Regions from separate parts of the Azospirillum sp. BE72 genome, predicted to be linked through region 2. Evidence: riboswitches for the same ligand, from Rfam matches in the RefSeq annotation. Region 2 holds a riboswitch; each other region holds the start of a gene.

Region 1 (7,231 bases), on a different contig from region 2:
AACTCCGCTCAGAAGGCTAAATTGGTTGGGCCGAAGGATTCCGGCAACAGGGTCTCCAGCGGAAAGCTCCGCCGCAGCCCGGCCGGGTCGCAGATGTGGATCGGCGTCTCTGGTGTGGCGAATTCGCGGATGCGCTGGCGGCAGCCACCGCAGGGGGTGCAGATATCCTCGGCTCCCGCCTCGCCGCCCATCACGACAATGGCGCGGATGCGGCGGTCGCCCGCCGTGACCATGGCGCCGATGGCGCTCGATTCCGCGCATTGGCCCTGCGGATAGGCCGCGTTCTCCACATTGCAGCCGGCGAAGATACGCCCCGATTCGCCGAGGATGGCCGCACCCACCTTGAACTTGGAATAGGGGGCGTGGGCGTTCTCGCGCGCGGCGCGGGCCGCTTCGATCAGGCGTGCCAACTCGGGCATGTCGGTCATGGCCTCAGCGCTCCTTGACATAGGGGATGCCGCTCGCCTTTGGGGCGATGGCCTTGCCGACGAAGCCGGCCAGCAGCAGCACGGTCAGCACATAGGGAAGCATCTGGATGAACTGCACCGGAATGACGCCGATCACCGGCAGGACGACGCCTTGCAGGCGCACCTGCACCGCGTCGGTGAAGGCGAACAGCAGGCAGGCGAACAGGGTCGGTCCCGGCCGCCACTTGCCGAAGATCAGCGCCGCCAGCGCCAGATAGCCCTTGCCGGCGGTCATGTCGCGGACGAAGCCGGCGCCATGACCCGTGGACAGATAGGAGCCTGCCATCCCCGTCAGCACACCGGTGACGATCAGCGCCTGATAGCGCAGCTTCGCCACCGACAGGCCGGCGGTGTCGACCGCCGCCGGATTCTCGCCCACCGCCCGCAGGCGCAGCCCGAAACGGGAGCGGTAGAGCACCCAGTGGGTGGCGATCACCAGGACCAGCGTCACCCAGATCAGGATGTTGTTGCCGTTGAACAGTTCGCGGTAGATCGGCCCCAGAACGGGCACGCCTGCCAGCGCGTCTGCCTCCGGCAGCTCCACCGCGGGAATGCGCGCCTGGTTGGGCAGCAGCGGGGTCTGGCCGCCCTGCTGGAACCAGGCATAGGCCAATGTCGGCGCCAGCCCGGCGACCAGGATGTTGATCGCCATGCCCGACACCACCTGATTGCCGTTGTGGGTGATGCAGGCGAAGCCATGGACCATCGCCAGCGCCACGCCCGCGGCGATGCCGGCCAGCAGCCCGAGCCACGGATTGAGGGTGGCCGAGGCGACCGCTGCGGAGAAGAAGGCGCCGGCCAGCATCTTGCCTTCCAGCCCGATGTCGACCACGCCGGCCCGCTCGCAATACATCCCGGCGAAGGCGGCCAGCACCAGCGGAGTCGCCACCCGGATGGTGGCGCCCAGCAGTTGCAGCGCCAGAAGAAGCGCGTCCTCCATCGCTCAGCCCCTCCCCCCGGTGGCGGCATCTGCGGCCGTGGCGCCACCGCGGCGGCGGAACAGCGCCTCCACCTGCGGCTTGAACAGGTTTTCCATGGCACCGGCGAACAGGATGACCAGACCCTGGATGACCATCACCAGCTCGCGGTTGATCGTGGGGTATTCGAAGGACAGCTGGCCGCCGCCCTGCGCCAGAACCCCGAACAGCAGGGCCGCCAGAATGATCCCGACCGGATGGTTGCGTCCCATCAGCGCCACGGCGATGCCGACGAAGCCGACCCCGCCGGTGAAGTTCAGGATCACCCGGTGCTGCACGCCCAGGATCTCGTTCACGCCCACGAAGCCGGCCAGCGCGCCGGAAATCAGCATGGCGACGATGATGTTTCGCGCCGGCGAGATGCCGGCATAGACCGCCGCCCGCTCGTTCCGGCCCACCGTGCGCAGCTCGTAGCCCCAGCGGGTCCGGCGCAGGAACAGATGGAACAGAAAGCAGCAGGCCAGCGCCCACAGGAAGGACAGGTTCAGCGGCGAGGCCGGAATCGTGATGCCGATCCAGCCCAGCGCCCGGTCCATCGACGGCAGCCAGACGCCGGGGTCGAACTCGCGGGTCTCGGGCGACTGGCTGCCGGGGCGGATCAGCACGTCCACCAGCAGCCAGGTCATGATCGATGCGGCGATGAAGTTGAACATGATCGTCGTGATGACGATGTGGCTGCCACGCTTGGCCTGCAGCCAGGCCGGGATGAAGGCCCAGGCGGCGCCGAACAGGGCCGATGCCAGGATCGCCAGCAGCGCCACCACCGGCCAGGGCCAGCCGGTCAGCGCCAGCGCCACCAGCCCGGCGCCGAGCCCGCCCAGATAGGCCTGCCCCTCGCCGCCGATGTTGAACAGTCCGCAATGGAAGGCGATGGCAACCGCCAGCCCGGTGAAGATGTAGCTGGTGGTGTAATAGAGGGTGTAGCCGATGGCCTCCGGGTATCCCAGAGCCTCCGTCAGCAGCAGCGACAGCACGTCCACCGGGTTCTCGCCGATCGCCAGGATCACCACCCCCGACAGCACAAAGGCCGCGACGAGGTTGAGAACCGGCAGCAGCGCATACCCGACCCAGCCCGGCACGGCGCCCGGCTGACCCTTCCCCGACCCGCTCAGCAGCACCGGCGTCTCCTGGATTGCCCCTGCCGGGGATTCTTAACCGGCAACCCCGCCGCTGACCAAGCATTTCGTCACGCGGAAAAGCCAAGGGGCACGAGGACTTGGAAGCGTCACAAAAGTCTTGCCGCAGCGCAGCAATCTGGCATGCTTCTTACCCATATGAAAATTATGGTTATGGAGCTTGCCCGATGCCGCTCGACCTGCCGCAGACCTTCCGCCACCATGTCTTCTGCTGCGCCCAGCAGCGCCCGCCCGGCCATCCGCGCGGCAGCTGTGCGGCCAAGGGCGCCCATCCGCTGTGGCAGCGGCTGGACCAGAAAATCCAGGGCAAGGGCCTGACGGACGTGGGCATGGCGCTGACGGGCTGTCTCGGCTTCTGTTCCGCCGGTCCGCTGATGGTGGTGTATCCGGAGGGCATCTGGTATCGGCCGGAAACACCTGAGGATATCGACGAGATCGTCGAGTCGCATCTGGTCAACGATGCGCCGGTGGAGCGGCTGGTGATGGTTCTGACGCGGTGAGGGGAAGGCTTCGGCGAGGTTACACCCCCACCTATCCTCCCCCGCCCAGCGGGGGAGGATAGGTGGGGGTGTAACCCCCCTCCAAGATCCCACGCCTACCAGACCTGCGGTTGCGGCATTGGGACGCGGGCGGATTTGCCCATATCGTGGGCAACTCCCGCCATTGCCCGTCCGAACCGATCCAATGACCGACGCCGAAACCGCCGACCTGCTGCCTGTCGAGGCCGATTCGGTTCCCTATGCCGTCGGCTGCTTCCTCGGCGCGATCCTGCTTTTCGCGGCGATGGACACGCTGATCAAGTTCCTGACCGCCGGCTACCCGGTGCCGCAGCTGATGTTCGTGCGCTCCCTGGTCGCCTTCCTGCTGGTGGGCGGCTACACCCTGTGGCGGGGCGGCGGGATCGCGGCGATGCGGACGCAGCGGCCCTGGGGGCATGTCTGGCGCGCCTTCGCCGGGCTGATCTCCATGGGATGCTTCTTCTATGCGTTCCGGGAATTGCCGCTGGCCGACGTCTATGTGCTGAGCTTCGCCGGGCCGCTGTTCATCACCGCGCTGTCCGCCCCGCTGCTGGGGGAGCCGGTGGGCTGGCGGCGCTGGGCCGCGGTGGTGGTCGGGTTCGGCGGCGTGGTGGTGATGGCGCAGCCGTCGGCCGGAGCGCCGCTGGTGCCGGTGCTGGTCGGGCTGTGCGCCGCCCTGTTCTATGCGCTGGCCGCTCTCGCCGTACGCGGCCTGTCGCGGACGGAGACCAGCGCGTCGATCGTGCTCTATCTGCTGTTGACGACGACGGTGGTCAGCGGCGCGCTGACGGTTCCCGTCTGGACCGCGCCGACCGCCTCCGCACTGGGGCTGATGGCGCTCGTCGGCGCAATCGGCGCCGGGGCGCAGGTGCTGCTGACCCAGGCGTTCCGCCGCGCGCCGCCGGCCGTGGTGGCGCCCTTCGAATATACCGGCATGGTCTGGGCCAGCCTGTTCGGCTGGATGGTGTTCGGCGACCTGCCGACCGCGCCGGTGCTGCTTGGCGCCATGGTCATCATCGGCAGCGGGCTTTACATCCTGCATCGTGAAACCACGGCGGAGCGCCGCCGGCTGGGTTCTTGACAGGACGGGCCCGGCGGCGACACTCTCGCCGCCTGTTCACGGCTGGGGTGCCCGTGCAGACGCCTGATCGGCGGACGCGCGGGCTGAGACAACACCCATCGAACCTGATCCGGGTCATGCCGGCGAAGGGAGCCGACCGGAACCCGACGGATCGCCTGCAAATGCCCCGTCCCCTCCGCGTCGCTCCACTTGCCGGCGCGTGTTGAGGAGTTTTCGGTCATGCGGCGTGCGCTTCCCCTTCTGATCGGCCTGCTGGCCGCATCGTCCTGTCTGTCGTCCGCAGCCCGGGCCGACGACACGCTGTCCTTCCCGGTTCTTGTGCCGCTGACCGGCTTCCTGTCGCTGGAGGGAACCAGCCAGCGCAACGGCGCGGCCCTGGCGCTGAAGCAGACCCCCGCCGGCATCGCCATCGCCTCCGAAGTCGTCGACACCGGCACCTCGCCCGAGGCGGCGGTGACGGCGCTGGAACGTGCGGCAGGCAGCGGCACGGTCGGGGCGGTCGCCGCCAGCATGCTCGGCACCCAGATGCTGGCGATGCTGCCGCTGGCGCAGGAGCTGAAGCTGCCGCTGGTCACCGTGTCGGGCACCGCGTCGATCACCGAGCAGGGCAACCCCTGGGTCTTCCGCTTCTTCCCCGGCGATGCCGTGACCAAGGCCGCTCACGCCCGTTATGTGGTGGAGGAATTGGGCAAGCGGCAGCCCGCCGTCATCTACCAGACCACCGCCTACGGGCAGAGCGGCAAGACGCATCTCGACGCCGCCTTCAAGGCGCTGGGCGTCACGCCCGTCTTCGAGGAGGGGGTGGACCCTGCCGCCAAGGACCTGCTGCCGGTGCTGACCAAGGCGCTGGCCGCCAAGCCCGACGTGCTGGTGCTGCATCTGCACTCCGGCCCGACCGCGCTGCTGCTGCGGCAGGCGGCGTCCAGCGGGGTGGCGGTGCCCATCGTCGCCGGCTCCGCCATGCATCAGCCGAGCACCGCCGCCCTGCTGGAGCCGGCGGAGCTGAAGGGCGTCTGTGCCGAGACCGCGGCCTCGCCCATCTCGGGCGGTACGCCGGAGGTCAAGGCCTTCACCGACGCCTACCGCGCCGCCTTCGGCAAGGAGCCGGACGCCTTCGCGCTCGGCCAGTATGACGGAATGACCATGGTGCTGGAGGCGGCGAAGGCCGGCGCCCGGACGCCGGATGCCATCCGAAAAGCATTGTCTTCGGAGACCTTCAAAGGCCTCGCCATGACCTACAAGTCCGACGGCAAGGGCAACATGGCCCATTCCGCCGTCATCGTCTGCTATGACGGGACCAGCCGCGTGCCGGCGCTGGTGAAGCGCTACGACGACCCCGCGCTCGCGGCGAAGTGAGCGGATGGCGGCGCTTCAACTGCTGGTCAACGGGGTGGCGCTGGGGGCGGCCTATGCGCTGGTGGCGCTGGGATTCGTGCTGGTGCTGAATGCCACCTCGGCAGTGAATTTCGCCCAGGGCGATCTCGTGATGGCCGGCGGGCTGCTGGCGGTGGCGCTGGCGCCGCTGATCCCGCTGCCGGGCATCGCCCTGCTGCCGGTGGTGCTGGCGCTGATGGCGGGGCTGGGCCTGCTGCTGGCGCTGATGGCCTATCTGCCGCTGCGCCGCCGGCCGCCGGTATCGGTCTTCATCAGCACCATCGCAATCGGCATCATACTTCAGAACGGCGCCGCGATCCTGTTCGGGCCGGAGCCGCGCGCCGCACCGCCGCTGTTCGGCGACGACACGCTTTACATAGGCGGGCTGGCGGTTCCCGAGCAGTCGCTCGCCATCGTCGCGGTGGCGGCGCTGCTGATCGGTGCGCAGCAATGGGTGTTCGCCCGCACGCAGCTGGGACGCCGGCTGCGCGCAACGGCGCAGGACCCGGAAATGGCGCGGGCCTGTGGCGTGCCGGTCACCGCGATGATCCTGGTGACCTTCGCCATCGGGTCCGCTTGTGCCGGGGCGGCCGGCCTGCTGCTCGCCAACCGCTATTTCGTCACGCCGACCGCGGGTGGCGACCTGATCTTGAAGGCCTACATCGCGGTAACCATCGGGGGCTGGGGGTCGGTGCCGGGGGCTGTGGTGGGGGCGCTGCTGATCGCGCTGTTCGAGGTGGGGGTGTCGTCAGTGCTGTCCTACCCGGTGGCGCTGGGGGCGCTGTACCTGACGCTGCTGGCGATCCTGGTGTTGCGGCCGCAAGGCCTGTTCGGCGAAGCGGTGCGGCGCCGTGGCTGAGCGATCCTCGCCAGGCGTCCCCCCTCACCCCAACCCTCTTCCCTTGCGAGGGCTTTGCAATAGGCCTGGACTATGGGTGGGTGCGGTCGTTTTTGGGCCAGAACAGGATGGAAGTCCTGTCCTGGCCCGTGACATAGCCGGGCAACAGCCCTTTTGGCCGGCTCTGGGGAGCGGAAACAGGTGGGCGTGCCAGCATGCGGGCGCACCCGTCGCGGTCGTGACCTATCGCCGGAACAGGAACTCGCGGCCGACCTTTACGCGGCGTTCGCCGTCATATTCGATGATGTCGGCGGTCGCATAGGTCTCGGTCCAGCGTTCGGGCAGGTAGCTGCCGGTGCCGATCACGTCCACCGGCGCGTTGGCCTCCGCCATCAGGCGGCACTTGGCCGGGCCGAAGCCGCTGCTGGCGACGATCTTCACCGCCGGGAAGCCGGCCTCGTCCAGCCGTTCGCGCACATAATGGATCGCAGCGGCCGACACGCCGGTGCCGATCAGGTAGCGCAGCTGGGTCTCGTCGCGATAGCCGCGGATGGCGTGCGGCGCATGGCGCTCCAGCACGGCATAGGAGCCGGGCGGATCCAGCCCCTCGACGAAACGCCCGCCGGAGGTGTCGAGCCGCAGCGCCAGCTTGCCCTGGGCGGCCAGCTGCGGAAAGCGGCGGCAGACCTCCAGCCCGTCGGTGATCTCGCGGCCGAAATAATCGACCAGCACGGTCAGGGACAGGTCGGGGAAGGTCTCATGGAACATCTCCGCCGCGCGCACGGTCGAACCGGCATAGCCGATCAGGGCGTGCGGCATGGTGCCCATGCCCTTCTCCTG
Region 2 (7,231 bases):
ACACGCTTGATGGATGACTGCGCGGGTGATGGCGGGCCATAATGGGCCGTTCGCCATCGCCGCGGTCTTGTCGTGCTCCGTTGCTCCTCCCGTTCCGTCCTGACCGGTGCCGGTCGCCTGCTGCCGGCCTTGCCGGTGCTTCTGGCGCTCGCCCTGCCGTCTGCGGCGGAGCCCTTGCGGCCCGGAACGCCCCTTCCGCCCGGCTATGTCGAAGAGCCGGAGGTCCCGCCGGAAGACCCGCTTCCGCCCCCGCCGCAACCGCTTCCCCTCGCCCCCGACGAACCGCTGGTCATCGCACCGGATGCCGTCGAATTGCTGAAGGAGTGCAAGCAGCCGGCCTTCACCGACTGTTTCCGCCTCTGGCAGCCGCCGCCTCCACCGCCGGAGCCCGAGAAGGAAACCGCCGGCCCCCCGCCAACTCCACCACCGCCGCCCCGGATCGACCCCAATGCGCCGCGTCAACCGGCGCAGGGCGGTCCGGTGCCGCCGCCATCGCCCGATCAGGCCAAGGAGGCCGCGGCTGCAGCAGCGGACCGCGCCACGCTCGACGCGCTGTCGAAGGCGCTGAAGGACAGCGGACTGGACGGCAAGGTGCTGCTGACCAACCCCGGCGGCGGCGATCCGACATTGAAGCTGGACAGCCATCCGGCCAAGCCGTCGGCAAGGCCGTGACGGCCCAACACCTCGAATACAGTGAGAGCGTCCAACCATGACGGGTTTCCCGCTTCCCGACATCGACCGCGTGTCCGACCTGATCCGATCCGTCGCCCGGACGGAGATCATGCCTTACTTCCAGAAGCTGGACGCCTCCGGCATCCGGCAGAAGACCGGGCCGACCGACCTCGTCACCCTGGCGGATGAAGCGGCGGAACGCGCGCTGACCCCCGCGCTGTCGGCCCTGCTGCCCGGCAGCCGCGTGATCGGCGAGGAGGCGGCGTCGGAGGACGAGCGCGTGCTCGACCGCATCCACGGTGACGATCCGGTCTGGATCATCGACCCGGTGGACGGCACCATCAACTTCGCCCAGGGCCGGCCGATGTTCGCGGTGATCGTGGCGCTCGCCTGCAAGGGCGAGACGGTCGCCGGCTGGATCCACGACCCGGTGGACGGGCGGATGGCCACGGCGGTGAAAGGGCAGGGGGCATGGCTCGACGGACGCCAAGTCCATGTCGCGCCGGCGGTGCCGCTGCCGCAGATGGTCGGCGCGCTGTCCACCCGTTTCTGCGCCGAAGAGATGAGCCGGCAGTTGGAGGAGCGGAGCGCGGGGCTCGGCGAGCGCGCCTGCCTGTCGAGCGCCGCGCAGGAGTATCTCCGCCTGCTGGAGGGGCGGGCGCATTACTCGCTCTACCACCGCCTGATGCCGTGGGACCACGCGGCCGGGGTGCTTCTGCACGCCGAGGCCGGCGGCTATTCGGCGCTAATCGACGGCACGCCCTATCGGCCGGGGCTGCTGAACGGCAGCATCCTGCTGGCGCCCGACCGGGCCAGTTGGCAGGCGCTACATGGGCAGCTGTTCGGGTGAGTGCTGAGAGGGGGAGTTTTGCCCCCTCCCCCTCTCAATGCGTCATCAGCGCCGGCAGCGTCAGCTCCTCCAGCACCGTGCGCGTGGCGCCGCCCAGGACCAGTTCGCGCAGGCGGGAGTGGCCGTAGGCACCCATCACCAGCAGGTCGGCACCCTGATCAGTGCAGCAGGACAGGATCATCTCGCCGACCTCGCCACCAGACGCGATGACCGATTGCGGGCGGGCGGCGATGCCGTGGCGGTGCAGCCAGTCGACCAGCGCGGCCGCCTCGTCGCTGCGTTGGCCGGGCGGTTCCACCGTCAGGACGGTGACGGATTGCGCCGTCTCCAGAAAGGGCATGGCGGCGCGGACGGCGCGGGCCGATTCGCGGCTGTTCTTCCAGGCGACCAGCACATGCCGGCCGATGGCCGCGGTCGCCGGCTGGCCCGGTGGCAGGACCAGCACCGGGGTGGCGGTCTCCAGGGGCAGGCGGTCGGGGATGTTGTGCAGGGACACGCGCTCCCCCGCCCGGACTGCCGCCGATTGCGCCACCACGACCAGATCGGCGTAGGAAGCCCGTTCGGCCAGCAATTCGACGTGATCGCCTTCCTCGACCGTCCAGTCAAAGGACAAGCCGCTCAGCGCCTGCCGCGTCTCCCGCTCAATCCGCTCGGCATTCTCGTGGGCGATGGCGGTGGCTTCCGCCATGAAGACGTATGACGCAGCCCGGCCGGTGGCGCCCGCCGGCATCGAGACCGGGGTGGCGACATAGAGCGCTTGGACATGGGCGGAGAATTGCTTGGCCAGCGCTGCGGCAACGGCCATCCGGCCGGCGTGGGCGTCGTCGTTGGCCATGTGCAGCAGGATGGTCTTGATCGGCATACCCTTGCGTCTCCCGATTTATGCCACCGCCGATCATTGGGCGGCGGAGCGGTTTTCCTCTAGGTAACGCGCCGCCGGCCCGGAAGGCAATCTCGTCAAGCCGCGGATTACTTCACCACCACCGCATACTGGTCGACCGGCGCCACCTCCTTGATCAGGCCGCGCACCTTCAGGAACTCTGCGAAGCGGGTGTAGCGCTCGGCATCCAGGGCGGCCGGGCTGTGGGAGAAGCGCGGCAGCGTGTCGGCCCAGGCGCGGCGGTTCAGTTCGTCGTTCAACTCCGGCCGGCCCTTGACGAAGGCGGCCTGCGAGTCTTCCGGATGGTTCAGGATGTAGAGCGTGGCGCGCTCCACCGCCGCCAGGAAGCGCTTGAAGCGCGGGTCGTTCGCCTTGGCCTTGTGGGCGACCAGGATCAGCTCGTCATAGGGCGGCACGCCTTCCTCCTCCGGGTAGAAGGCACGGCCGGGCTGCTTCTCGATCTCCAGCTGGTTCAACTCGAAATTCCGGAAGGCGCCGACCACCGCATCGACCTGCCCCGACAGCAGCGACGGCGACAGCGAGAAGTTGACGTTCACCAGTTCCACGTCCTTCAGGCTCAGCCCGTGCTTCTCCAGCATGGCGCCGAGAAGAGCATCCTCGAACCCGGCGATGGAGAAGCCGATCTTGCGGCCCTTCAGGTCCTTCAGCGTCTTCACCGGCCCGTCGCGCAGCACGACGACGGAGTTCAGCGGAGTCGAGACCAGCGTGCCGACACGGACCAGCGGCAACCCTTCAGCCACCTGCAGGATCAGTTGCGGCTGGTAGGACACGGCGAGGTCGGTGCCGCCGGCGGCGACCAGCTTCGGCGGGTCGTTGGGGTCGGCCGGGGCGGTCAGCGTCACCTCCAGCCCGGCGTCCTTGAAGAATCCCTTCTCCTGCGCCACCACCAGCGGGGCGTGGTCAGGGTTGACGAACCAGTCCAGCATCACGGACAGCTTGTCCTGGGCCAATGCCGGAAGCGCGGTCATCAGGCCGGCCGCCATCAGGCCGGCGGCGAACAGGTGCTTCATCGGGTTTTCTCCCCCTCAAGGATTGGCGTCTTCGGCCGGTTGCGTATCGGGTTGCCAGGGCAGGGCACGCCGGGCCAGCGCGTTGACGGCGGCATAGAGCGTGACCGCGAACAGCCCCAGCACCAGCACGGCGGCGAACAGAAGGTCAATCTGCATGCGGGCGTTGGCGTGCAGCATCAGGTAGCCGAGGCCGGAGGACGACCCGACCCACTCGCCGATCACCGCGCCGATGGGCGCCACCGCCGCAGCCACCCGCACGCCGGACCAGAAGGCGGGCAGGGCGGCCGGCAGTCGGATGTTCCACAGGATCGCGGCGGGCGAGGCGCCCATGGTGCGGGCAAGATCGAGCCAGCCGGGATCGGTGCGGCGCAGCCCATCGAACAGCGCGGTCGTCACCGGGAAATAAATGACCAGCACGGCCATGGCGATCTTGGACGCCATGCCGTAGCCCAGCCAAAGCACCAGCAGCGGCGCCAGCGCGAAGACCGGGATCGCCTGGCTGACCAGCAGCAGCGGCATCAGCCAGCGCCGCGCGGTGCGGAAGCGCGCCAGCAGCAAAGCGCTCACACTGCCCAGAGCGACGCCGGCCACCAGCCCGATCAGGATCTCGGTCAGGGTGGTCAGCCCATGGCTCCACAGCAGGGGCGCCTGCCGTCGCATGGCATCGGCCACGGCGAGCGGGCCGGGCAGCAGGTAGCGCGGCAGGCCGGTGGCCCAGACCAGAGCCTGCCAGCCGGCGACCAGCACGGAGAGCGTGACCAGGGCGCGCAGCAACGCCCTCATTCGGCCAGCCTCCGCAGCAGCTCCGCCTGCAGCGCCAGCAATCCGGGATCGTCGACCCGGCGCGGCACCGGACCGGACGGTTCCAGCGCCGGCCCCATGATCGCGGGACGGCCGGTCATCACATGCAGGCGGTCGCCGATGCGCAGCGCTTCCAGCGGATCGTGGGTGACCATCAGCACGGTGCGGCCGGCCAGCGTTTCCGCCGCCGTCTCCTGCAGCCGAAGCCGCGTGATGGCGTCGAGCGCGGAGAAGGGCTCGTCCATCAGGACCAGCGGCTTGTCCTCCATCAGCGTGCGGGCCAGCGCCACCCGCTGCCGCTGCCCGCCGGACAGGGCAGCCGGTCGGTCGCGCTCCCGCCCCGCCAAACCGACGCGGTCGAGCAGAGCACGGGCACGCTCCACCCGTGCAGAATCGGGACGGCGATGGCGCAGCCGGTCGCCCAGCAGGACGTTGTCCAGAACGGTGAGCCAGGGCAGCAGCAGATCCTGCTGCGCCATGTAGGCGATGCGGCCGGCGAGCGGCAGCCCGTCGCCGGTGGTGACTGAGGTCGGAGGCTCGGGTTCGGCCAGCCCGGCTAGGATGCGCAGCAACGTGGTCTTGCCGACGCCGCTCGGCCCAAGCAGGCAGGTGGTTCGCCCTGCCGGCAGATCCAGCGTCAGGTCGGAGAACAGCAGCGTGCCGCCATAGGTCAGCCTGGCGCGCGAGACGGTCACCGAAAGCGGCGTCATCGCGAGCATGGGCGCGAGCATGGCGGGAGTGCGAAGAGGAAGCGCGTACGGTCTGGCATCACTGATCCCTACGCCGGCATGAACCGGATCAGGTTCCAGGGGTCGTTCCGCAACGGAACCTCTCAGCCGCCCATCGGCTCCCCCCAGTGAAGGCGGCGACTATAGGCGCGGACGATCCGTGACCGCAAGCATTGCCGCAGGCCCTCCCGGAGTGCGGAAGCTGCGGGGTGCCGCTTGACCGGCGCGCGGCACCGCCTAGTTTGTGGCGGGACCGATGGAGATCATCCCCTGACCACGCCTCTCCGCACCCCTCTGTTCATCGGCGGCGAGATCTATCGCGGCTCGACCTATGGCCCGAAGCATCCGCTGGCGATCCCGCGCGTATCGACCGCCATCGACCTCAGCCGCGCCATGGGGTGGCTGGCGGAGGAGGTCTATCTCGACACCCATGTGGCGAGCGAACGCGAACTGGCCCGCTTCCACACCGCAGACTACATCGCCGCGCTGAAGCGGGCGGAGGCGGAGCAGCGGGTGGACGAGGCGACGGCGGCCCGCCACAATCTCGGCAAGCTGGAGAATCCGGTCTTCGCCGAGATGTTCCGGCGGCCGGCCCACAGCAGCGGGTCGGCCCTGCAGGCGGCGCGGATCCTGGGCGACCGGCCGGCCGGGCTGGTCTATGCCCCTGCCGCCGGCACCCACCATGCGCGGCGCGACCGGGCCAGCGGCTTCTGCTATTTCAACGCGCCGGTTCTGGGCATTCTCGAACTGCTCGACCATGGGCTGGAGCGGGTTCTCTATGTCGATCTCGACGCCCACCATGGCGACGGGGTGGAGGAGGCCTTCGCCGACGACGACCGGGTGCTGACCGTCTCCATCCACGAGGACGGGCGGTGGCCCTACACCGGCAAGGCGGAGGATCGGGCCGGCGGCATGGCCCGCAACCTCCCGGTCCCGTCGGGCTTCAACGACAGCGAGATGGAGCATGTGATGGAGGCGGCGGTCCTACCGCTGGCCCGCGCCTTCCGTCCGCAGGCGATGGTGATCCAGACCGGCGCCGACGCCCTGGCCGAAGATCCCCTGAGCCGGCTGGAGCTGTCCAACCACGCGCTGTGGGAGGCGGTGGCCGCCCTGCTGCCGCTGGCGCCGCGGGTGCTGGTGGTCGGCGGCGGCGGTTATAACCCCTGGTCGGTCGGGCGCTGCTGGGCCGGCATCTGGGCGGTGATGAACGGGATCGACCCTGCCGTGCCGCCGACGGCGGAGGCGGAAGCGGTGCTGCGCGCCCTCACCTGGAACCGCGCCGCCGGCCGCAACCCGCCGGAGCACTGGTTCACCACCCTGGCGGACGAACGCCGGCCGGGGCCGGTGCGCGACGCGGTGAAGCGGGTGGCGGAGATGGCGGCATCCTGACTCATTTCTGACGAATTTGGAGCGAAGCCGCGACGATTCGTTGACGGGGTTGGATTGTTTGTTGATCCTCGAAGTTCCGCACCGGTGCCGATCGCGCCGATTCCGGCAGGTCGCATGGTGCGGGTTTCGGGAGGAGAACGGGCGGGCGGATGTCGAACACGACGCTGTTCCTGATCGCCATCGTCATCATCATGCTGGCCGCCGTCCCGGTCGCCATGATGCTGAAGGATTTCCTGCCGAACATCCTGGAAAAGAGCAGCGGTCTGGAGCAGATCGAGAACCGCGTCTATGTGCTGCATGCCGAGGCGCACGAGCTTCAGAACCGCGTCAATCAACTGGTCCAGCGCCGCAACAGCCAGTCTTCCGAACGCCACCGTCTGGAAACCGACATCCGCAAGGCGGAAAAGCAGATCAGGGATCTGGCGGAACAGCCGCCGCTGTTCGTGCATGAGGTCGGCGATCCGCAGGCCGGCCTGATGAAGTTCGTCGCGACCGTTACGCAGGAAAAGGCATCGGCCGCAGCCAGAGCCGCCGGTGACCGGGGGCCGGTCAACCCCATCTGGCGCTGCGCAAACGTGGCGGAGGTGTGGGCGTCGAGCTTCGACGAGGCCAAGCAGATGGTCGACGTCGCCTTTCCCTTCAAACTGGGCTTCCAGAAGTCGTTCATGCGCGGCGATGCGCGGGCCGGCGGCGTGAAGGGGGGGGTGAAGGGCGGTGTGCCCCAGCCCCCGGCGACGGCGCGGGCCAAGTCCGCTTCCGCCATATCCGGTGCCGTCACGTCCGGCGCCGCGACATGATGATCAACTTCATCATCATCCTGGGGATCATCGCCATCGGCGCATGGCTCGGCAACGTGCTGCTGTCGGTGGAACAGAGGGTG
Region 3 (7,231 bases), 890 kb from region 2:
CGCCCGCCATGACCACCCCCGACACGCCGACCCCCAACACCCCCAGCATCGTTTCCGGCTTCGACGAGGCCGCGCTGGAGGCAGGGCGGCTGCTGTTCGCCAAGGAGTGCGACTTCGTCTGGGGCGCCAACGCGCTGAACCAGCTGCCGGAGGCCGATCTGCCGGAGGTCGCCTTCGCCGGGCGGTCGAATGTCGGCAAGTCGAGCCTGGTGAACGCGCTGACCGGGCGCAAGACGCTGGCCCGCACCTCCAACACGCCGGGGCGCACGCAGCAGCTCAACTTCTTCAACCTCGGCAACCGGCTGAAGCTGGTGGACATGCCCGGTTACGGCTATGCCAAGGAATCGAAGGAGAAGGTGGAGGCGTGGAACGACATGGTCCGCCGCTTCCTGCGCGGGCGGGTGACGCTGCGCCGGGCGCTGGTGCTGATCGATTCGCGCCATGGGCTGAAGCCCAACGACCACGAGATCATGGAGATGCTGGACCGCACGGCGGTGCCCTATGTCGTCGTGCTGACCAAGGCGGACAAGGTGAAGCCGGCGGAGTTGGACAAGATCCGTCGCGACACCCAGGCGGGGCTGAAGAAGCACCCCGCCGCCTTCCCCGACCTCCACGTCACCAGTTCCGAGAAGGGCACCGGCATCGCCGAACTGCGCGCCAGCCTCGCCGCGCTCGCCCTGGCCGTGGACTGAGGGGCGGCGGCGATGGGTGGCTTTTCCCCCGCGCTGCTCTTCCTGATGCAGGCCCTGCTGCTGATCGCGGGGCCGTTCCTGCTGTGGCGGCTCGGCGGCGGGCGCCACGTCGCCCCGATGGTGGTGATCCAGATCCTGTTCGGCGTGGCTCTGGGTCCGTCGCTGCTCGGCCAACTGGTGCCGGAGCTATGGGGCGTGCTGTTCGCGCCGGCCGCCCTGGCGCCGCTGTCGGGCCTCGCGCTGATGGCCGTCGTCTTTTTTGCCTTCCTGACCGGGCTGCACCTCGACCCTGCTGATTTCCGCGGGCGGGGCGGCGCCTTCGCCACGGTGGCGCTGTCCAGCATGATCGTGCCGACACTGATGGGCGGGGCGCTGGGTTGGTGGCTGGCCGGCGCCTTTCCCGAGATGACCGGACCACACGCCACGCCGGGCCTGTTCGCCGCCGGCTTCGGCATCTGCGTCGGCGTCACCGCCTTGCCGGTGCTGGGCGCAATCCTGCGCGAGATGGATTTGCTGGGCGATCGGGTCGGGCGGCTGGCGCTGGGCTATGCGGCGGTGAACGATGCGCTGCTGTGGCTGCTGATCACCGCGGTGCTGGCCTGGGCCTCGGCGGACGGTGCGTCGGCGGGTGCGCCGGGCGGCGGTGGCTGGGCGGTCGCCTGGGTGGGAATGCTGGGCTTCGCCTATGTCGGGGTGACCGTTCTGGTCGTGCGTCCGCTGTTGGACCGCCTGCTGGAGCGGGTGGCGCCCGATGGGCGGATGGGAGACACGGCGGTGGTGGTGACCTGCGCGGCACTGCTCTCCTCGGCCGCGGTGACCGAGCTGATCGGGCTGCATTACATCCTGGGCGCCTTCGTCGCCGGAACCGCCATGCCGCGCCGCTACGCCGCCGCAATCCTCGACCGGCTGGAGCATTTCTCGACACTGATCCTGCTGCCCTTCTTCTTCACGCTGACCGGACTGAAGGTGACCCTGACGCTGGACGATCCGGCGCAGTGGACGGTCTTCGCACTTGCGACCCTGGCGACGCTCGTCGGCAAGATGGCCGGCACGACCTTGCCCGCGCGCCTGACCGGGGAGAGTTGGCCGGACGCCCTTCGGCTGGGCACGCTGATGCCCTGCAAGGGGCTGATGGAGGTGATCGTGCTGACCGTCCTGCTGGAGGCGGGGGTGCTGTCCGGCGCCTGCTTCTCGGCCATGGTGCTGATGGCGGTGGCGGTGACCGCGCTGACCCAGCCGATGACCCGGCTGGCCGGATGGTGGCGCCCGGCCGGCGCGGCATCGGCCGCAGCCGCAGGCGGCCGGCACGGGGGTATGTGACCGTTAAATTGACCCCTAGGCAACTGGCCGGCCTTTCCGTTAAAGAAGCCCAACCGTCCACCCCGACAAAGGGCATCCTCCCGTGCAGACTCCCACCCGTGACGAGTGGCTCGCCAAGGCCCGTACCCTGTCCGAAGCGCTGCCCTACATGCGACGCTATGCCGGGAGCACCTTCGTCATCAAGTACGGCGGCCACGCCATGGGCGACGCCAGCCTGGCGGAGCTGTTCGCGCGCGACATCGTCCTGTTGAAGCAGGTCGGCATCAACCCGGTGGTCGTCCACGGCGGCGGCCCGCAGATCGGCCAGATGCTGGAGCGTCTGAAGATCAAGTCCAGCTTCATCGACGGCCTGCGCGTCACCGACAAGGAGACGGTCGAAGTGGTCGAGATGGTGCTGGCCGGCTCCATCAACAAGCAGATCGTCGCCGCCATCAACGGCGCCGGCGGCCGCGCCGTCGGCCTGTCGGGCAAGGACAGCAACCTGATCACCGCCCGCCGGCTGGAGCGGGTGCAGCGCGACCCCGACAGCAACATCGAGCGGGTGCTGGACCTCGGCTTCGTCGGCGAGCCGTACAAGGTCAACCCGCAGATCCTGCACGCGCTCGCCCAGTCGGACATCATCCCGGTGATCGCGCCGGTCGGTTTCGACGTCAATGGCGACACCTACAACATCAACGCCGACACCGCGGCCGGTGCGGTCGCGGCGGCGGTGAAGGCGGCACGCTTCTTCCTGCTGACCGACGTCGCCGGCGTCCTCGACAAGGAGAAGAAGCTGATCGAGAAGATGTCGCTGGAGGATGCCCACAAGGCCATCGCCGACGGCACCGCGTCCGGCGGCATGATCCCGAAGATCGAAACCTGCATCGGCGCGGTGGAGCAGGGCGTCGACGCCGCTGTTATCCTGGATGGCCGCGTGCCGCATGCGCTGCTGCTGGAAATCTTCACCGAAGGCGGCGCCGGCACCCTGATCGGCAAGGCCTGACGCTGCAATAGGGGGGCCGATGACCGACCTGCGCAAGGACCTGCTCCGCCAGATGAAGGCCATCCGCGACCGGATGGACCCGAAGCTGGTGGAGCGCGCCAAGTTGGCGGCGTTGGGCAAGGTCCCCTACGACAGCGACGCCGCCAAGGAAGCGGTCGGCCATTTCCTGGATGCCAAGCGGGATGGCGGTGCCTTCCGCCGCAAGCTGGAACAGGCGCTGAAGGCGGAGGGGGAGACGCTGGACCTCGACACCGAGGGGAAGGCGCCGCCGCCCATGAAGCCGCGGCGCGGCGGCCGGATGACGTAAGCGCTCCACCTGCCGTCTCGAACCCACGCAAGGAGCACAGCCTTGCTGCATGTCTTCGTCAATGACGGTGGTCTGCTGCGCTGGGCCAGGGAGGCCGCGGACGAGGTGGGGCCGCTGCCCGAGGCCACCGTCTGGCTGGATCTGATCAACCCGACCGCCGAGGACTTGGCGCGGGCGGAGTCGCTGATCGGCACCAGCCTGCCCACCCGCGAGCAGATGGCGGAGATCGAGGAGTCGAGCCGCCTGCGCGTCGCCGGTGGCGCCCTGACCATGACCGTCACCGCCCTGGTCTGGGCCGACACCGACGAGCCGCGCATCGCCACCGTCAGCTTCGTGCTGGCCGGGCGCCGGCTGGTCACCATCCACGACATCGATCCGCAGGCCCTGCTGGCCTTCCGCCGCCGCGCCACCCATGGGCAGGTGTCCGCCTCCCGAGGCGAACTGGTTCTGGCGGCGCTGGTGGACGGGATGGTCGACCGCACCTCCGCCGTGCTGCGGCGGACCGGGGTAGAGTTGGACGTGCTCAACCGCCGCTTCTTCCGCGGACGCAAGCTGCGCTCGCGCGGCGAAACGCTGGACGATGCCCAGACGCTGAAGCGCATCGGCCATGCCGGGCATCTGATCGGCAAGGCGCGCATCAGCCTGGCCAGCCTGTCGCGCATGACCGATTTCCTGGCGCGCGGCGACGGCTGGAACCCTGGCAAGGCGACGCGGCGCTGGGCCAAGACGACGCTGCAGGATCTGCGCGGGCTCGACCAGTATGCCCGTTTCCTGTCGGGAAAGGTCGCTCTGGCGCTGGACACGGCGCTGGGACAAATCAACGTGGAGCAGAACGAGATCGTCAAAATCGTCTCGGTCCTGACCGTCCTGCTGTTTCCGCCGACCCTGGTCGCCAGCATCGGCGGCATGAACTTCGAAGAGATGCCGGGGACCGACTCGCTTTTCGGCTATCCCAGCGCCCTGGGGCTGATGCTGCTGTCGGCGCTGCTGCCGATGATCTATGTCCGTCTGAAACGCTGGATGTGACGCGGCATCCAGACAGTACGACTTGCGGATCGTCCGCGGTTCTTTCCTTTTGACAGGGTCCGTCCGTCCCGGCAGGATGGGCGCATTCCAGGGGGGTCCCGACAGGGGGCTGAGATACCAACGGCCGGACGGCGCCAAGCGTCTTCGGCAGCGTGGTGACCCTTCGAACCTGATCCGGGTCATACCGGCGAAGGGAGGGACCTCGTGACGGGCCGCAAAGGCCCGTCCGGCCGTAGCGACGCCCGCCATATCAGGGAACGGCCCGCACGAAGACACCGAACCTCCGTCCGCAGTCCCGGGTTTGTCCGCCCAACTCCGACGGAGAAACCCAATGCCTAAGGACTTCAACGAAGCCGCCATCCGCATTTCGACCGGCCCGCTGCCGTCGTCGCGGAAAATCCATCTGCCGGGCACGCGCTTTCCCGACCTGCGCGTCGCCATGCGCGAGATCGCGCTGTCGGGCGGCGAACCGCCGCTGACCGTCTATGATTCCTCCGGCCCCTACACCGACGAGGCCGTGGCGATCGATGTGCGGGCCGGTCTGGCCAAGCACCGCCGCGACTGGATCCTGGCCCGCGGCGATGTGGAGACCACGGACAACGGCGTGCTGCGCGCCAAGGGCGGCGGTGCCGTCACGCAAATGGCCTATGCCCGCGCCGGCATCGTCACCGCCGAGATGGAATACATCGCCGTCCGCGAGAATATCGGCCGCGCCGGGGCGCTGGACTCAGTTCGCGACGGCGAGGATTTCGGGGCCGGGATTCCCGACTTCATCACCCCGGAATTCGTCCGTGACGAAGTGGCGCGCGGGCGGGCGATCATCCCCTCCAACGTCAACCACCCCGAATCGGAGCCGATGATCATCGGCCGGAACTTCCTGACCAAGATCAACGCCAACATCGGCAACTCCGCCGTGACCTCCTCGATCGAGGAGGAGGTGGAGAAGATGGTCTGGTCGATCCGCTGGGGGGCCGACACCGTGATGGATCTCTCCACCGGTGCCGACATCCACCAGACCCGCGAATGGATCCTGCGCAACTCCCCGGTGCCCATCGGAACGGTGCCGATCTATCAGGCGCTGGAAAAGGTGAAGGGCAGGGCCGAGGACCTGACCTGGGAATTGTTCCGCGACACGTTGATCGAACAGGCGGAGCAGGGCGTCGATTACTTCACCATCCATGCCGGCCTGCGGCTGGCCCATATTCCGCTGACCGCCAAGCGGGTGACCGGCATCGTTTCGCGCGGCGGCTCGATCATCGCCAAATGGTGTCTGGCGCATCACCGCGAGAGCTTCCTCTACGACCATTTCGCCGACATCGTCGAGATCTGCCGCGCCTATGACGTGGCGCTGTCGATGGGCGACGGGTTGCGGCCGGGTAGCCAGGCCGACGCCAACGACGCCGCCCAGTTCGCCGAGTTGGAGACATTGGGTGAGCTGACGAAGATCGCCTGGGCGCGCGACGTGCAGGTGATGATCGAAGGGCCGGGCCATGTGCCGATGCACAAGATCAAGCACAATGTGGAGAAGCAGTTGGCCCTGTGCGGCGAGGCGCCCTTCTACACGCTGGGGCCGTTGGTGACCGACATCGCGCCGGGATACGACCACATCACCAGCGCCATCGGTGCGGCGATGATCGGCTGGTTCGGGACGGCGATGCTCTGCTACGTCACGCCGAAGGAGCATCTGGGTCTGCCCGACCGGGACGACGTGAAGGCCGGCGTCATCGCCTACAAGATCGCCGCCCATGCCGCCGATCTCGCCAAGGGTCATCCGGCGGCCCGGCTGCGCGACGACGCCATGTCGCGCGCTCGCTTCTCGTTCCGTTGGCGCGACCAGTTCGCCCTGTCGCTCGATCCCGAGACGGCGATGGCCTACCATGACGAGACCCTGCCGGCCGAAGGGGCCAAGACCGCGCATTTCTGTTCGATGTGCGGGCCGAAATTCTGTTCGATGAAGATCACGCAGGAAATCCGCGATGCTGCGGAGTCCGGCATGGCCGAGATGTCGCAGAAGTTCCGCGAGTCGGGCGGGGAGATTTATCAGCCCGCGGCGGAGTGAGGGAGTGGAGGGGGCGGGTCGCCCCCTCCGTCACCCCGCGTACCTGATCTCCAGCACCTCCACCTGCTCCATCCCCGCCGGTGTGCGCACGTCCACCAGATCGCCTTCCCGCGCCTTCAGCAGCGCGCGGGCGATGGGGGAGATCCAGCTGACATGGCCGCGGTCGGGATCGACCTCGTCGGCGCCGACTATGGTGATGGTGTTCTCGGATCCGTCCTCGCGGGCATAGGTGACGGTGGCGCCGAAGAAGACCTGTTCGCGGTTCTTCTGGTCTTGCGGATTGACCACCACCGCCGATTCCAACCGCTTGTTCAGGAAACGGATGCGACGGTCGAGCTCGCGCAGGCGTTTCTTGCCATAGAGATAATCGCCGTTCTCCGACCGGTCGCCGTTGCCGGCGGCCCAGGAAACCACCTCCACCACTTTCGGCCGCTCCACCCGCAGCAGGTGGCGCAGTTCCTCCTGCATGCGCTGGAAGCCGGGCGGCGTCATGTAGTTCTTGAAGCCCTGCGGCAGCGGTGCCGGGTCGTCGAGTTCGTCGTCGTCCGGCGTGTCGTTCTCGCGGGTGAAGGCTTTGCTCATGGTCCGACCTGTCCTGTGGCAGGAAGATAACGTCCGGGAAAAGGAAAAGGCGCCTTGCGGCGCCTTTTCCCGTTCCAGAGGTTTCAACGGGCCGTTCGGCTTACCGCTTCCACCAGCCGCGGCGCGGCTTGCCGGAGGCATCGCCGTTGTCGCCGGCCGCAGCAGGAGCCGCAGCAGGTTCCGAAACGGCTGCCGGAGCGGCGGCGGGAGCGGCTTCGGCCGGAGCTTCGGCCGCGGCCTTGCGCTTGCGCGACGCCTTCTTG

Evidence for each region. Region 2 has a riboswitch for thiamine pyrophosphate ahead of J2Y49_RS07255 (ABC transporter ATP-binding protein). Riboswitches for the same ligand answer to the same signal wherever they lie in the genome.
Region 1: linked by a shared signal. The riboswitch ahead of J2Y49_RS25945 (ABC transporter substrate-binding protein) and the one ahead of J2Y49_RS07255 (ABC transporter ATP-binding protein) in region 2 are both predicted to bind thiamine pyrophosphate.
Region 3: linked by a shared signal. The riboswitch ahead of thiC (phosphomethylpyrimidine synthase ThiC) and the one ahead of J2Y49_RS07255 (ABC transporter ATP-binding protein) in region 2 are both predicted to bind thiamine pyrophosphate.

What each region holds. Positions count from the first base shown of each region.
Region 1 is NZ_JAVDTO010000015.1:85,146-92,376, forward strand. It holds gene cdd (cytidine deaminase) at 9-428, opposite strand; gene J2Y49_RS25925 (ABC transporter permease) at 433-1,407, opposite strand; gene J2Y49_RS25930 (ABC transporter permease) at 1,411-2,562, opposite strand; gene J2Y49_RS25935 ((2Fe-2S) ferredoxin domain-containing protein) at 2,748-3,080, shown strand; gene J2Y49_RS25940 (DMT family transporter) at 3,265-4,179, shown strand; TPP riboswitch at 4,213-4,327, shown strand; gene J2Y49_RS25945 (ABC transporter substrate-binding protein) at 4,399-5,535, shown strand; gene J2Y49_RS25950 (branched-chain amino acid ABC transporter permease) at 5,540-6,412, shown strand; gene J2Y49_RS25955 (nicotinate phosphoribosyltransferase) at 6,635-7,231, opposite strand, start outside.
Region 2 is NZ_JAVDTO010000002.1:217,091-224,321, forward strand. It holds gene J2Y49_RS07230 (hypothetical protein) at 73-672, shown strand; gene J2Y49_RS07235 (inositol monophosphatase family protein) at 710-1,522, shown strand; gene J2Y49_RS07240 (universal stress protein) at 1,557-2,384, opposite strand; gene J2Y49_RS07245 (ABC transporter substrate-binding protein) at 2,492-3,433, opposite strand; gene J2Y49_RS07250 (ABC transporter permease) at 3,449-4,216, opposite strand; gene J2Y49_RS07255 (ABC transporter ATP-binding protein) at 4,213-4,965, opposite strand; TPP riboswitch at 4,992-5,098, opposite strand; gene J2Y49_RS07260 (acetoin utilization protein AcuC) at 5,179-6,351, shown strand; gene J2Y49_RS07265 (hypothetical protein) at 6,501-7,148, shown strand; gene J2Y49_RS07270 (hypothetical protein) at 7,145-7,231, shown strand, end outside.
Region 3 is NZ_JAVDTO010000002.1:1,109,562-1,116,792, reverse strand. It holds gene yihA (ribosome biogenesis GTP-binding protein YihA/YsxC) at 9-692, shown strand; gene J2Y49_RS11340 (cation:proton antiporter) at 705-2,012, shown strand; gene argB (acetylglutamate kinase) at 2,095-2,994, shown strand; gene J2Y49_RS11330 (hypothetical protein) at 3,014-3,301, shown strand; gene J2Y49_RS11325 (magnesium transporter CorA family protein) at 3,344-4,327, shown strand; TPP riboswitch at 4,407-4,540, shown strand; gene thiC (phosphomethylpyrimidine synthase ThiC) at 4,659-6,386, shown strand; gene greB (transcription elongation factor GreB) at 6,417-6,968, opposite strand; gene J2Y49_RS11310 (ribonuclease E/G) at 7,069-7,231, opposite strand, start outside.